DNA from 3 places in the Amorphus orientalis genome. Region 3 is predicted to be linked to each of the others. Evidence: predicted binding sites of a transcription regulator. Region 3 holds the regulator's gene; each other region holds the start of a gene.

What was found. Region 3 encodes LexA, which represses DNA repair genes until DNA is damaged. Its sites were predicted from a motif close to TGTTCNNNNTGTGTTCNG; they were not measured.
Positions count from the first base shown of each region.
Region 1: J2S73_RS17880 (DNA polymerase IV) is a predicted target of LexA. The motif match lies at 1,526-1,543, and genes of this name have one in related genera.
Region 2: J2S73_RS16115 (ATP-dependent helicase) is a predicted target of LexA. The motif match lies at 746-763, and genes of this name have one in related genera.

Region 1 is NZ_JAUSUL010000004.1:200,924-205,988, forward strand. Features, by position in the region: gene J2S73_RS17865 (MFS transporter) at 1-731, shown strand, start outside; gene rpmG (50S ribosomal protein L33) at 863-1,030, shown strand; gene J2S73_RS17875 (response regulator) at 1,146-1,517, opposite strand; gene J2S73_RS17880 (DNA polymerase IV) at 1,651-2,952, shown strand; gene J2S73_RS17885 (HNH endonuclease) at 3,046-3,948, shown strand; gene J2S73_RS17890 (cell envelope integrity EipB family protein) at 3,982-4,830, opposite strand.
Region 2 is NZ_JAUSUL010000003.1:354,068-359,132, forward strand. Features, by position in the region: gene J2S73_RS16110 (5'-methylthioadenosine/adenosylhomocysteine nucleosidase) at 1-594, opposite strand, end outside; gene J2S73_RS16115 (ATP-dependent helicase) at 783-3,149, shown strand; gene murA (UDP-N-acetylglucosamine 1-carboxyvinyltransferase) at 3,293-4,582, shown strand; gene J2S73_RS16125 (DUF2948 family protein) at 4,722-5,065, shown strand, end outside.
Region 3 is NZ_JAUSUL010000002.1:481,066-486,130, reverse strand. Features, by position in the region: gene trpD (anthranilate phosphoribosyltransferase) at 1-401, shown strand, start outside; gene trpC (indole-3-glycerol phosphate synthase TrpC) at 405-1,226, shown strand; gene moaC (cyclic pyranopterin monophosphate synthase MoaC) at 1,234-1,725, shown strand; gene J2S73_RS10055 (molybdopterin molybdotransferase MoeA) at 1,722-2,930, shown strand; gene lexA (transcriptional repressor LexA) at 3,101-3,814, shown strand; gene J2S73_RS10045 (ComEC/Rec2 family competence protein) at 3,859-5,065, opposite strand, start outside.

The sequences.
Region 1 (5,065 bases), on a different contig from region 3:
CCATCGGATTCGCCGCCGGCCCGGCCGTGCTCGGACTGGTCGGATCGAGCGGTATCCTGCCGTTTCTGATCGGCTCGGGGGTCTTTCTGGCAGCCGTCGTCCCGATGGCGGTGGTTGCCGATCAGTCGCCGACGGGCCTGGACCGGCCGACCACCAACGTCCTCTCCTTCGTGCTCATCGCCCCGGCAGCCGTGTTCGCGGTCGCCGCCTTCGGCGCGGTGGAATCGGGCAGCATGTCGCTTCTGCCGCTCTACGGTCTTGCCCAGGGGTTTTCCGAGGGCCAGGCGGCCCTGCTCGTCTCCGCCCTCGCGCTGGGCAACGTGGTGACGCAGATCCCCATCGGCCTCCTGGCGGACCGGATGGACCGCCGGCTGATCCTGTTTCTCTGCGCCCTGATCGGCGTGGGCGGTGCCCTGCTCCTGCCGCTGGCGAGCGCGAACCTGCTCCTGCTGCTCGCCATCCTGTTCGTCTGGGGCGGCATCATCGGCGGTCTCTACACCGTCGGCCTCACCCATCTGGGCGCGCGCTTCACCGGCACCGAACTCGCCTCCGCCAATTCCGCCGTGGTGATGATGTACGCGGCCGGGATGCTGATCGGGCCCGCCCTGATCGGGCTGGGGCTGGACCTGTGGACGCCGCACGGCTTCAGCGTCGTCGTCGGCACCTTCTTCCTGGCCTACGCGGTGCTGGCCGGCAGCCGCTTGCGCAGGGCATCCACCGTCTCCGGGTGAGGCGCACTTGCGGCTTGACTTTGCCGCGGCGGCGACTAGGTTTCGCCCTTCACGAATTTCGCGCCCGTGGAGCCGACTGGCGGCCCGGGCCGCTTCGTCCCAGACCAGACCAGCGCCGAGGACTGCCGCACATGGCAAAGGCCACGACCATCAAGATTCGCCTCGTGTCGACCGCCGACACCGGCTTCTTCTACGTCACCAAGAAGAACTCGCGTACCATGACCGAGAAGATGGTGAAGAAGAAGTACGACCCGGTCGCGAAGAAGCACGTCGAGTTCCGCGAAGCGAAGATCAAATAGGGCCTGCGGCGGACGCTCCATCGTCCGCCTGCACCTGATCGATCTTCCGAATTCGCCCGAAGCGCCGCGCGGCATGTCCGTCCGGCGCTTTTTGCGTTTGCGTTGCAGCCCCGGCTCAGTCCGTCTTGATGAACGTGCTGACCGTTTCCAGGAACTTGTCCACCGAGATCGGCTTGGAGAGATAGGCTTCGCAGCCGCCCTGGCGGATGCGTTCCTCGTCCCCCTTCATGGCGAAGGCGGTGACCGCGATCACCGGGATCGCCTTCAGCTCGTCGTCCGCCTTGATCTGCCGGGTGACGTCCAGGCCGGAGACCTCGGGAAGCTGAATGTCCATGATGATGAGGTCCGGCCGTTCCGAGCGGGCAAGCTCGATCGCCGTGGTGCCGTTTCGGCTTTCCACGACCTCGTAGCCCGACGCCTCCAAAAGGTCGTGGAAGAGCTTCATATTGAGCTCGTTGTCTTCCACGATCAGAACGCGTTTGGCCATAAACCCCCCGGGACAAGGCTGGAACGGCTGCTATCGAATCGCATCCGAACCGGCGCATGATAGAGGCCGTGGGGCGGATGTGAACCGTAGCGGGCGCCGCGATGCGGGTTCGAAAGGGACGGAGCCGGTGTCGATACCCGGACTGTGTCGCGACTGTCATACCAGCTTTGCCGCGCAAAGCGCAGCCGCCCTTCGCTGCCCCTCCTGTCGCAGCCCGCGGGTGGTCGCCCACCGATCGCTCCAGGACCTCTCGATCGCCCATGTAGACTGCGACGCCTTCTATGCGGCCATCGAGAAGCGCGACGACCCGTCGCTGCGCGAAAAGCCGCTGATCATCGGCGGCGGGCGGCGCGGCGTCGTCTCCACCGCCTGCTATCTCGCGCGCATCTCCGGCGTGCGCTCGGCCATGCCGATGTTCAAGGCGCTGGAGGCCTGTCCGGATGCGGTGGTGATCCGTCCCGACATGACGAAGTACGCGGCCGTCGCCCGCGAGATCCGGGCCCTGATGACCGATCTGACGCCGCTGGTTCAGCCGATCTCCATCGACGAGGCCTTTCTCGACCTGACCGGGACAGAGCGGCTGCATCGCGCCCGCCCGGCGGAGGTGCTCGCCCGCTTCGCCAGCCGGGTTGAGAGCGAGATCGGGATCACCGTCTCGATCGGGCTCGCGCCCAACAAGTTCCTTGCCAAATACGCCTCCGATCTCGACAAGCCCCGCGGCTTCGTCGTGATCGATCAGGCGGAGGCCGTGGACCGGCTCGCCGACGATCCGGTGAACCGGCTGCCCGGCGTCGGCCCCGCCATGGACCGGACGCTGCGGGAGGCCGGCTTCCGCCTGATCCGGGATCTGCAGACCGCCTCCCAGGAAACCCTGCTGCGGCGCCTGGGCGCCCAGGGGCCGCGGCTCGGACGGCTCGCCCGGGGCATCGACGACCGCCCCGTCGATCCGGTGGACAATCGCAAGAGCGTGTCGTCCGAAACCACATTCGAGAGCGATATCTCCGCTTTCGAGACGCTGGCGCCGATCCTGCGCCGGCTCAGCGAAAAGGTCTCCGCCCGGCTGAAGGCCCAGGAGATCGCAGGCCGCACGGTGACGCTGAAGCTGAAGACGCGCGATTTCCGCACGGTCACCCGTAGCCGGCAGCTCTCCGACGCCACCCGGCTCGCCGACCGGATCTACCGGACCGGCGCCGACCTTCTGTCCAAAGAAACCGACGGACGCGCGTTCCGCCTGATCGGGATCGGCGTCTCGGAGCTGGAACCGGCGGTCAACGCCGACCCGGACGACCTGCTGGAGCCGGAGCGGGCGAAACGCGCCGCCGCGGAACTGGCTGTCGACCGCCTGCGCGGCCGCTACGGCGAGGCGTCGGTGGAGCTGGGCCTGACGTTTGGAAGCGACCGCCGCGGACGGGCGAAAGGGGAGGATCACACTTGAGCTCGGAGATCCACCCAATTCAATTTGCTTCGCGGAATCAGTTCTTTAACATCGCCCTGCTGGGGATGGACGGAAACTGATGGGGGCGGACGAATGGGCTATGGTGTTTTCATTCACCGCTCGGACTCGCGCTATGACGACACACCAGCCGAGCAATACCAATTCCCGCTTACTTATTTCCGACCAGCCCAAGACATTGCCGGCAATTGGGTCATCTACTACGAACCAACGAAGGTTCCGAATACGAAGGGATATTACGCTGTCGCTCAGGTGGAGCGAATAGAACCTGACCCAGAAACACGCGACATGTTCCTTGCGATCATTCGGCCGGGGTCATTCTTGGAGTTCCCTAATCCCGTTCCGTTTCGCGACCATCAGGGTGTCCCGCATGAACGAGGCGTTCTCAACGATGCTGGTCGAGCATCAGGACGAGCTCAGCGAGCTGTAAGACCGATTTCTGAAGCCGACTTCTTCCGAATCCTCGATCTCGCTGGATTTGAAGAAGAGCCTGTCCTTCCTCGCCTTGATGAACAGCTAGATGGGCTGGGCTTCGCGGAGGACCAGGCGCCATTTGTCTTCGAGCAGCCGCGAGACCGTCTGCTTCAGATCACATCACGCCCGGTGCGCGACCGCATCTTCAGGAAACTGATTTTGCGGGCCTATGACCAGAGGTGCGCCATCACCGGTCTGCGGTTCATCAATGGCGGCGGCCGCGCCGAGGTGGACGCGGCGCATATTCGACCCGTCGAGGCAGACGGCCCCGACAGCATCCAAAACGGGCTGGCGCTATCAGGAACCGCCCACTGGATGTTCGACCGCGGTTTGATCAGCCTAGATGATAACCTTCAGATCCTAATTTCGCGACAGTCTAACAACCGCGACGAGATCGAAAAATTCATCAACCCGACCGGACACGCGATTGTGCCCAAGAGACGTGCGGACCAGCCTCATCCGAAATTTCTCGAGTGGCATCGCGAAAATTGCTTCAAGCACTGAAGCGCGATCATTTTCCCAGCCTATCGGGCGGACTTAATTACAGCTCGTCTTCGGCAGACGGTCCAGCTCGACCAGCGTGCCGGTCAGGCTGAAATTGCCGTAATCGAGGGTCAGAGCGCGGCTCACCCCGTTCTCGTAGAGCTGGAACTGGAGCGTATAGACCGGCGTCAGTTCGCCTGCCTCGCCGGCCGACAGGTCGAAATAGGAGAGGCTCACCGGCCAGTGCCGGGTGGCTCCGACCGCTTCCGACAGCCGGTCGTCCGCCTCGCCCACCGGCGCGTCGCTCTCCCCGCCGATGACGGCGGTGGTCGTGTACATCTGCCGGCCGTCGTCGGAGCCGTCATAGAGATCGGCTTCCAGGATCCGCTGGTTGGCCCGGGCCGCCTCGATGACGCGGATCAGGTGCTGGGTCGGGAAGAGAACGTCGCCCCGCATCCGGAACGTCGCCTCTTCGGGCTGGGAGAGCTCGACGGAGATACCGTCGTCCTCCTGGCTGGCGGACCCCTTGGCCTCCTGCTGCAGCCGCTGGCCGACGAAGGTGCGGCTCAGGAACTGGAAGCGGTCGCCGTCGCCGGATTCGTGGGTGCTGGAGCGCAGGTCGGTGACCCGGCGGCCGCCGTCCTGGTCGTCAATCCTGGTGACGAAGCGGCTGTTGACCGTGAAGCCTTCGCACGGCGCACCGGTGACCTCGAACACCAGCCGCCCCGACACCGACGAGATGTCGGCGGACGAGCTCGCGTCGCCCAGCGCGATGTCGTAGACGGCCCGGTGCGCCAGAAGCCCGGCCGCGACATCGTCCGATCCGGCCTCGTCGGCCGCAACGGCCGCCGGTCCGACCGACATCACGAGGCACGCGGCGATCGCGGCAATCAGTGAACGCATGGTACTTCCCCAACTTGGTTCCCAGCACACGGTCCAGGAGCGTGCGGCCAGCATAGAGTGGCCGGTCCCGCGGGACCAATGCAAGCGCTCCGTCCACGCACAACCACCGGCGCGTCAACATGCCTTGCCGATCAGGCTCTTGCCGCGCCGCGCTGCATTCTTCAAGAAGGACGGATGGTCACAATGGCGGGAGCGGTCCGGACACCGCATTCTGCCGAGAACCCGGATCGCCCGT
Region 2 (5,065 bases), on a different contig from region 3:
TGCTCCTTCCATCTCCACGGCGCGTCCGCCGTGGGTCTGGAACAGCCGCCCGCGGGTGGTCTCGCAGTTCACGTACTGATCGCCGGACAGTACCGTGCCGAACACCACTTTCGGCGCCCGCGGTGCGCCGCCGGACGCCTCCGCCTTCATCGCCGGCAGCTCGATGCCCTCCAGCGCGGACGCGATCCGGGCTCGCGTGGCGGACTTCAGATCGAAGCCGAATTTCTCGGTGGCATTGAAGAACGGCAGGTGGCCGGCCTGATAGACCTTGAGTTCCTCGGCCTCGAACCAGCCGAAATCGTGCTGCAGCAGCTTTTCGGCGATGACGACATCGCCGATGGCGAGATCCGGATCCAGCCCGCCGGCCACGCCGGAAAACACGATCGTCGTCGCCTTGAACCGGTCGATCAGAAGGGTCGCCACCATCGCCGTGTTCACCTTCCCGATACCGGTTCCGACCAGCACCACGTCCCGGCCGAACAGCGTTCCGTGATCGAACCGCAGATGCGCGATCTCGACGCTGTCGCGGCAGTCGAGCTCGGCCCGCAGCACGGCGAGCTCCTGGGGGATGGCGCACTGGATGGCGATGGTCATGGGCAGGCCTCCGGGAGAAAAATCGCGCCCATCAAAGGCAAACCCGAACGGCAGCCGCAAGCCGTCCGCCGCGCCGGCTGGTCCGGCACCCTTCTTTCGGCCGGTTCCGGACCCATGTTGTGGAGCAGGACGGCACCCGCGGCGCCCCCGCTGTTGCCGGATTGTTCCATTCGGATCAGGATCACGGAATGATTCGCTCCACCGACGGCTCGGCCATGCCCGCGATCACGGGCTTTGAGGAGACGTCCGCCCCGGGTCCCCGGGCGGGCGGCATTGCCGCGCGCGCGCTGGGCGGCGGGCGGCCCTCGCCCTATCTCGACAAGCTCAACCCGGAACAGCGCCGCGCGGTGGAAACCGTGGACGGTCCGGTCCTGGTGCTCGCCGGCGCCGGCACCGGCAAGACGCGCGTCCTGACCACCCGCATCGCCCATATCCTCGCCACCGGACGCGCCCGGCCGGGCGAGATCCTCGCGGTGACCTTCACCAACAAGGCCGCGCGCGAGATGAAGGAGCGGATCTCCGGACTGGTCGGCCCGTCGGCCGAGGGCATGGCCTGGCTCGGGACGTTCCACGCCATCGGCACCCGGATCCTGCGCCGGCACGCGGAGCTGTCCGGCCTGAGGTCCGACTTCACCATTCTGGATGCCGACGACCAGATCCGTCTGTGCAAGCAGATCATCCAGGCCGAAGGTCTCGACGACAAGCGCTGGCCCGCCCGTCAGATGCATTCGCTCATCGACGGCTGGAAGAACCGCGGCCTCACGCCCGACGCGGTGCCGCTGGGCGAGGCGCGTGCCTTCGCCAACGGCCGCGGCGCGGACCTCTACAAGGCCTATCAGGAGCGCCTGAGGGTGCTGAACGCCGTCGATTTCGGCGATCTCCTGATGGAGCCGATCCACATCTTCCGCAGCCACCCGGACGTGCTCGCTTCCTACCAGGAGCGCTTCCGCTACATGCTGGTGGACGAGTATCAGGACACCAACGTCGCCCAGTATCTCTGGCTGCGCCTGCTCGCCCAGGGCAACCGGAACCTCTGCGTGGTCGGCGACGACGACCAGTCGATCTATGGCTGGCGTGGCGCGGAAGTCGACAACATCCTGCGCTTCGAACAGGACTTTCCGGGTGCCGCCGTCATCCGGCTGGAGCGCAACTACCGCTCGACCGGACCGATCCTGGCCGCCGCCTCGCACCTGATCGGCCACAACGAGGGCCGTCTCGGGAAGACGCTGTTCACCGAGCACGAGGATCACGACGCGGAAAAGCTGACCGTCGCCTCGGCCTGGGATTCCGAAGAAGAGGCCCGGGCCATCGGCGAGGAGATCGAATCCCTCCAGCGCAAGGGCAAGTCGCTGGACGAGATGGCGATCCTGGTGCGGGCCTCGTTCCAGATGCGCGAGTTCGAGGACCGGTTCGTCACCCTCGGCCTGCCCTATCGGGTCATCGGCGGTCCGCGCTTCTACGAGCGCCGGGAAATCCGCGACGCCCTGGCCTATTTCCGCGTTATCGTGCAGCCGGCCGACGATCTCGCCTTCGAGCGGATCATCAACACGCCGAAACGGGCGATCGGCGAGGTGGCGGTGAAGACGCTGCACGACACCGCCCGCGCCCGCCAGATCCCGCTGTTCCAGGCGGCGATCGAGCTGACCCAGACGGAAGAGCTGAAGCCGAAGACGCGCACGGCGCTGAAGGATCTGCTCGCCTCGTTCGGCCGCTGGCGCTCCGAACTCGACCGGCTCACCCACACCGAGCTGGCGGAGATCGTCCTGGACGAGTCCGGCTACACCGAGATGTGGCGGATGGACCGATCGGCGGATGCGCCCGGCCGGCTGGAAAACCTCAAGGAACTCGTCCGGGCGATGGACGACTTCGAATCCATGGCCAGCTTCCTCGAGCACATCTCGCTGGTGATGGACACCGAGAACGATGCCGGCTCCGAAGCGGTCACCATCATGACGCTCCACGCCGCCAAGGGGCTCGAGTTCGACACCGTCTTCCTGCCCGGCTGGGAGGAAGGCCTGTTTCCCCACCAGCGCGCCGTCGACGAGAGCGGCCAGGCGGGTCTCGAAGAAGAGCGCCGTCTCGCCTATGTCGGCCTGACGCGGGCGCGCCAACGCATCTTCGTCTGGTTCGCGGTCAACCGGCGCGTCCACGGCATGTGGCAGTCGACCGTGCCGTCGCGCTTCCTCGACGAACTGCCGGAAGCCCATGTCGAGGTCCGCGAACAGGGCGGATACGGCGGCTACGGGGGCTACGGCGAGAGCCGCTTCGACCGGGTCGAGCCGTTCTCCTCCACCTATTCCACCCCCGGCTGGGAGCGGGCCCAGCGGCGCAAGGCCGGCGGCGCCCAGCGGTCCCGCGAGCCGATGACCATCGAGGGCGAGCTGGTCGCGAAAAGCGTCGCGGATCATGAACCCGCCTTCGCCATCGGCGCCCGGGTCTTTCACCAGAAATTCGGCAACGGAACGGTGTCCGCGGTCGAGGGCAACAAGCTCACCGTCGATTTCGACAAGGCCGGCCGCAAGCGCGTGCTGGATTCTTTTGTTCAGAAGACCTGAGCCGGCTCACGACACCCGGACGGGTCGAGGCGCCGTCGGCCGTCCACCATTGGTTCCGCCGGTCGGCTTGCGCGAGCGACGGGTGTAGTCTAGTTCCGTTGGCCTTCGCGGCGCGGGGGCGTTTCAACGAAGGGGTGAGAGACATGGATCGCATTCGGCTCAGGGGCGGCTCGCCGCTGAATGGCACGATCCCGATCTCCGGCGCCAAGAACGCCGCGCTCCCCCTGATGATCGCGAGCCTGCTCACCGACGAGACGCTGACGCTGGAAAACGTGCCGCGCCTGCGCGACGTCCACCAGCTGTTCCATATCCTGTCCAATCACGGCGTCGACTGGTCCGTGGAAGGCAAGCGCGCCGGCCAGGACGGCATGTCCGGCCAGACCGTTCACCTCTGCGCCCGTGCCATCGTCGACACCACGGCCCCCTACGAGCTGGTCTCCACCATGCGGGCGAGCTTCTGGGTGATCGGCCCTCTGGTCGCGCGCATGGGCGTTGCACGGGTCTCCCTGCCCGGCGGCTGCGCCATCGGCACACGTCCGGTGGATTTCTTCATCGAGGGTCTGCAGAAGCTCGGCGCCGAGATCGAGATCGATCAGGGCTACGCGATCGCCAAGGCGCCGAACGGGCTCAGGGGCGCCCACATCGCCTTTCCCGGCGTGTCCGTGGGCGCGACCCACACGCTGATGATGGCGGCGAGCCTGGCCAAGGGCGAAACGGTGCTGTCCAACGCGGCGCGCGAACCGGAGATCGTCGACCTCGCCCAGTGCCTGACCGCGATGGGCGCGAAGATCGAGGGCGCCGGCACCTCGGAGATCGTGATCCAGGGCGTCGACCGGCTGTCCGGCGCCCGCCACCGGGTTCTCCCGGACCGGATCGAGACCGGCACCTATGCCATGGCCGTGGCCATGACCGGCGGCGACGTGACCCTGGACCACGCCCGGGCCGATCTCCTGTCGGCGCCGCTGGCGATCCTGGAACAGGCCGGTGCCGAGATCACCGCCACCAATCGTGGCATCCGCGTGCGCCGCAACGGCGCCGGGATCACCGCCGTCGACGTCAGCACGGAACCGTTCCCGGGCTTCCCGACCGATCTCCAGGCCCAGTTCATGGCCCTCATGACCCGGGCGAAGGGCACCTCGCACATCACCGAGACGATCTTCGAGAACCGGTTCATGCACGTGCAGGAACTCGCCCGGCTCGGCGCCAAGATCCATCTCGACGGCCAGGTGGCCACCGTGGAGGGCGTCGAATCCCTGCGCGGCGCCCCGGTGATGGCGACGGACCTCAGGGCATCCGTGTCGCTGGTGATCGCGGGCCTCGCCGCCGAAGGCGAGACCACGATCAACCGCGTTTATCATCTCGACCGGGGGTTCGAGCGCCTGGAAGACAAGCTCGGCCGCTGCGGTGCCGACATCGAACGGATCTCGGGCTGACGCCCGCGCGCCTTCCGGTCCGGCCCGCCGGCCGCTTGCGGCCACCGCCGACGTTGCGTCGCGGCGGGGAAGTGACTAGGGATTTGGCGAACGGCTCTGCCATGGTGTCCGCCTCCTCAATCCTAAAAGACGCTCGCCCATGACGCCCTTGAAGCTCGCGGCTCTCGACAGCGAAGATCTTTCCGTCGTCTCCGCCCACGTCCAGGATGCGGTCCTGATGGTCAAGGACCTGCGCTGGCGGCCCGCCGACCAGCGGTTCGTGGTCGCGCTCAACCGCTATGCCTGGGAGGCGAAGGGAAAGCGCCGCGATCCTGGCCAGCGGCGGCAGGCTGTGCTCGATTTCGCCCGCGTGACCGCCGCGCGGGCCATGAAGCTGCGCCGGGACGTGCCGGACGCCGTCCTGTCGCTTCTCGCGGTGACCTTCGAGGAGACCGAGGCGCCGGCCGGGCGCATCACGCTGCATTTTTCCGGCGGCGGCTCGAT
Region 3 (5,065 bases):
CGCACGCCCTCGGCAAGCTCGGCTCGGCCAAGGCCTGGATCGTGCACGGGGCCGACGGGCTGGACGAGATTACGGTCACCTCGGAGACCTACGTCGCCGCGCTCGAGAACGGCGAGGTGTCGACCTTTTCGATCAAGCCGGAGGACGTGGGCTTGCAGCGCTGGCCGCTTTCGGAGCTGATCGGGGGCGACTCCCATAAAAACGCCACAGCGCTGCGCGAGGTGCTGGAAGGACGCGCCGGTCCCTATCGCGACATCGTCCTGATGAACGCGGGAGCGGCATTCCTGGTCGCCGACCGTGTCGCATCGCTCGAGGCGGGCGTTGCGCTGGCGGCCGAGACCATCGACAGCGGCCGGGCGCTCGACGCACTCGGCCGGCTGATCGCGGCATCGAACGAGTAGTGAATGACCGATATTCTGAGCAAGATCGAAGCCTACAAGCGCGAAGAGATCGAAGCGGCCAAGGCCGCGGTGCCTCAGGCGGACATCGAGACCGAAGCGCGCGACGCGCCCCCGCCCCGCGGCTTCCGTGCTGCGCTCGAGGCGGCCATCGAAGCCGGCAGGCCCGGGCTCATCGCCGAGATCAAGAAGGCGAGCCCGTCGAAGGGTGTCATCCGCGAAGACTTCGAACCGACCGAGATCGCGAACGCCTATATGGCCGGCGGCGCTTCCTGCCTGTCGGTGCTGACCGACGGCCCCTCTTTCCAGGGCTCACCGGAGATCCTGAAGGCGGTGCGTGAGGCGGTCGAGCTGCCGATCCTGCGCAAGGACTTCCTGTTCGACCCCTATCAGGTGTTCGAGGCGCGGGCCTGGGGCGCGGACGCGATCCTGGTCATCATGGCCGCCGTCGACGACGCCACGGCGACCCGGCTCGTCGAGACGGCGCACAATCTCGGCATGGACGCCCTCATCGAGGTCCACGACGCGGAGGAACTCGCCCGCGCCATCGAGATTCCGGCCGTCCTGATCGGCGTGAACAACCGCAACCTCAAGACCTTCGAGACCTCGCTGGAGACCTCCGAGCGGCTCGCCCCGCACATTCCGGGCAACCGGCTCCTGGTCGCCGAATCCGGCATCAACTCCGTCGACGACGTCTCCCGGCTTTCCCGGGCCGGCTTCGATGCGTTCCTGGTCGGCGAGAGCCTGATGCGGCAGGACGATATCGAGACCGCCACGCGCGACCTGATCGCCGTGGATGCCCTGCGCACCGACGCCGCGGCCCAGTAGGCCGGTCATGTCGGGCGGCTCCCTCACCCATCTCGACGAGACCGGGGCGGCCCGCATGGTGGACGTCTCCGAAAAGGACGTCACCCGGCGCGAGGCCGTCGCCACCGGAAACGTCACCATGCGCGCGGAGACGCTCGAGGCGATCCTGGCCGGCCAGATCAAGAAGGGCGACGTGTTTGCCACAGCGCGCATCGCCGGCATCATGGCCGCCAAGCGGACCCACGACCTGATCCCGCTGTGCCATCCGCTGCCGGTCTCCTCGGTGAAGGTGGAGATCGAACCCGACCGGAACCTGCCCGGCCTGACCGTCACGGCGACGGTCGGCGTCGACAGCAAGACCGGCGTGGAGATGGAAGCGCTGACGGCGGCGAGCGTTGCCTGCCTGACCATCTACGACATGGCCAAGGCCGTGGAGCGCGGCATGGTCGTCGGCGACATCCGTCTGCTTGCCAAGTCGGGCGGGCGATCCGGCGACTGGCAGGCCGGAGCCGCCGAATGAGCCTGCTGCCGGTCGCACACGCGCGGGCGCGGGTGCTCGACGGAGCCGACCGCCTCGGCATCGAGACCGTGTCCCTGGCGGACGCGGGCGGCCGTGTTCTCGCCGCGGACCTCGCCGCCACCCGGTCGCAGCCGCCCTTCCCCGCCTCCGCCATGGACGGCTATGCCGTGCGCGCCGACGATGCCCGCGTGGCCGGTGCCCGTCTGAGGGTCGCAGGCGTTTCCGCGGCCGGACGCCGCTATCCCGGCACGCTCGCCCCCGGAGAAGCCGTCCGGATCTTCACCGGCGCGCCGGTTCCCGAAGGCGCCGAAACCATCCTGATCCAGGAAAACGCGGAGCGGATCGACGAGGAGACCGTGGAGGTTGCCGTTCCCGTCGAGCCCGGCCGGCACATTCGCGCGGCCGGCCTGGATTTCGAGGAAGGGCAGCCTCTTCTGACCGCCGGAACGCGGCTCGGCGTCCGCCACATCGCGCTTGCCGCCGCTATGAACCATCCCGAGCTTCCGGTCGCCCGGCGTCCGCGGGTCGCGCTGATCGCCACCGGGGACGAACTCGTCCCGCCCGGCGCTGTCCCCGGTCCGGACCAGATCGTCGCCTCGAACACCCCGGCGCTGGCCGCGATGATTGCGGCCGCTGGCGGCGAGCCCCTCGATCTCGGGATCGTCCCCGACGCACGGGAAGCCACCGCCGATGCCCTCGCCAGGGCAAGGGCGAGCGGCGCGGACGTGATCGTCACCCTCGGCGGCGCCTCGGTCGGCGAGCACGATCTGGTCAAACAGGCGTTCGGCGACGTCGGCATGGAGCTCGGCTTCTGGAAGATCGCCATGCGGCCCGGAAAGCCGCTGATCTTCGGCCGGCTGAGCGATCTCAGGGTGCTCGGACTTCCGGGTAACCCGGTCTCCAGCCTGGTCTGCGCCCTTCTGTTCCTGACGCCGCTTCTGCGAGCCCTTCAGGGCGACACCGATCCCGGACCGTGGTTCGAGCCCGCGGTCCTAGCCTCGGACATGCCGGCCAACGGCGACCGAGAGGACTATGTCCGCGCCCGGGTGGCGGAAAGCCCGACCGGGCCCCCGCTGGTGGAGCCGTTCTCCGTGCAGGACTCATCGATGCTCTCCACCCTCGCCGTTGCGAAGGCGCTCCTGGTCCGTCCAGCCCACGCGCCCGACGCCCGCGCCGGCGAGACCTGCCGGATCATCCGGCTCTGACACCGTCGGACACACTGCCCGCCACACCGTGGCCTTACACTGTTCTCCGTTTCCACCTTCCATCGGGTAACCGGCCATTAACCCTTGCGGAACACATATGGAACGCGTAGTGTTCGTTCCTGATTTGTACGCATTTGCGATGCGCCGGACCGAGGGGTGGGGCCGAAGACATGTTGACCCGCAAGCAACACGAACTCCTGATGTTCATCCATGAGCGACTGAAGGAGACCGGGGTCCCGCCGTCGTTCGACGAGATGAAGGAAGCGCTCGACCTGCGCTCCAAGTCCGGCATTCACCGGCTGATCACGGCGCTCGAAGAGCGTGGCTTCATCCGGCGCCTGCCGAACCGCGCACGGGCACTGGAAGTGCTGCGGCTTCCCGAGTCGGCCAATGCCGGCCTTGCCGGCCCGCGCACCAAAGGCTTCGCGCCGGAAGTGATCGAGGGCTCGCGCGGCAAGGCGCCGCCGGTCCCCGCCCGGGAGCCCGAGCCCGCGGAGATCGCCGGCCTGACCGTCCCCGTGATGGGCCGCATTGCTGCCGGCGTTCCGATCGCCGCCATCCAGACCGAAAGCCATCAGATCACCGTCCCGGCCGACCTCGTTGGCGGCGGAGAACACTTCGCGCTGGAGGTCCGTGGCGATTCCATGATCGAGGCAGGCATCCTCGACGGCGACACGGTGCTGATCAAACGGTCCGACACTGCCGACAGCGGCGACATCGTTGTGGCGCTCGTCGACGATGAGGAAGCCACGCTGAAGCGGCTGCGGCGCAAGGGCGGGTCCATCGCGCTGGAAGCGGCCAATCCGGCCTATGAGACGCGGATTTTCGGACCCGATCGGGTGCGCATCCAGGGCAAGCTCGTCGCCCTGTTCCGCAGCTATTGAGCGGTTTCGGGCCGAACGGACACCGGCGGTCTTCCAGAACCGCGTTATCTCCTGATCACAGGTCGTGCGCTCCACGGTCGCGGCACCGGCGGGCGGGCCCGCTCGATCCGGTATCCGGGCGGATCCTTTATGCGAAAGAGCGCGAGAGCACCCTGCTCCATCAGCATGTGACGGTCGATCACCAGCCGAGGCCCCTCGCACCCGGCGGGACGGGTGTGGCGTGTCACCAGGATCTCCGCCCTGCGGCAATCCAATAGAAATGCCTGGGACTGCTCCACGAAGGCGATCCGGCGGCCACCGATGTCGCCGGGACCGCGGGCAATCGGCAGCGTGCAGCCGAACGGGTCGCAGCTGACGCCGGCGCGCACCGTGACGTCTTCCAGAGGACGCGGATCGCCGTCGGCCCTGAGCCACATCGCGGCCGCGAAATCCCCGCCCCGTGCCGTCGCGATTGTCAGGCGACCGTCGGTGCCGCGGGCAGCGACCGTGCGGCCGTCGTCGGAGACCAGGATATCCGGACGGGCGGCTGCAGGCGTCAATGCCAGCCCGGCCAGGACCAGCGGCAGGCCGAGAACCCGCCAGCGGGCCGTCCAGAGCGCGAGCCAGAGCAGTCCGGCCGCCATCAGAAGCACCGCTGCCGCGGGCATGCGGCCCACATGGCCGGCATCGCCGCCCAGGGACGCGACCCGTTTGGCGACGGCCACGACCCCGTCCAGGCCCCAGCCCATCGCAGCGAGCGGGACCGGGTCGACACCGAGCGGCATCACCGCCACCGACAGCACCCCCATGGGCATCACGATCAGGGTCACGAGCGGCATGGCCAGAAGGTTGCCGAGAAGGCCGAACACGGCGATCCGCTGAAAATGGAAGGCGCCGATCGGGCCGGTCGCGAGACCGGCGATCAGGGAGGTCAGCGCCAGGCCTGCGATCCAGAGGGCAGCCAGCCGCAGCACCCGAAGAACCGGGCCGCGTCGGGGCGGAGGCCGGTCGGCCCGCTCGCGCGAGGCCAGATACTCGTAGCCGGCGACCAGCGCGATGACGGCCGCGAACGACATCTGGAAGCCCGGCGATACGACGGCGGCCGGGTCGAACAGCATGATCGCAAGCGCGGCCACGGCGACCGAGCGCAGGGTCAGGGCCGGCCGGTCGGCGAGCACCGCCACGAGCGCCACGGCGAGCATCACGAAGGCCCGTATGGTCGCCACCGCCCCGCCGGAGACGATCAGATAGAACAGCCCTGCCGCGAGCGCC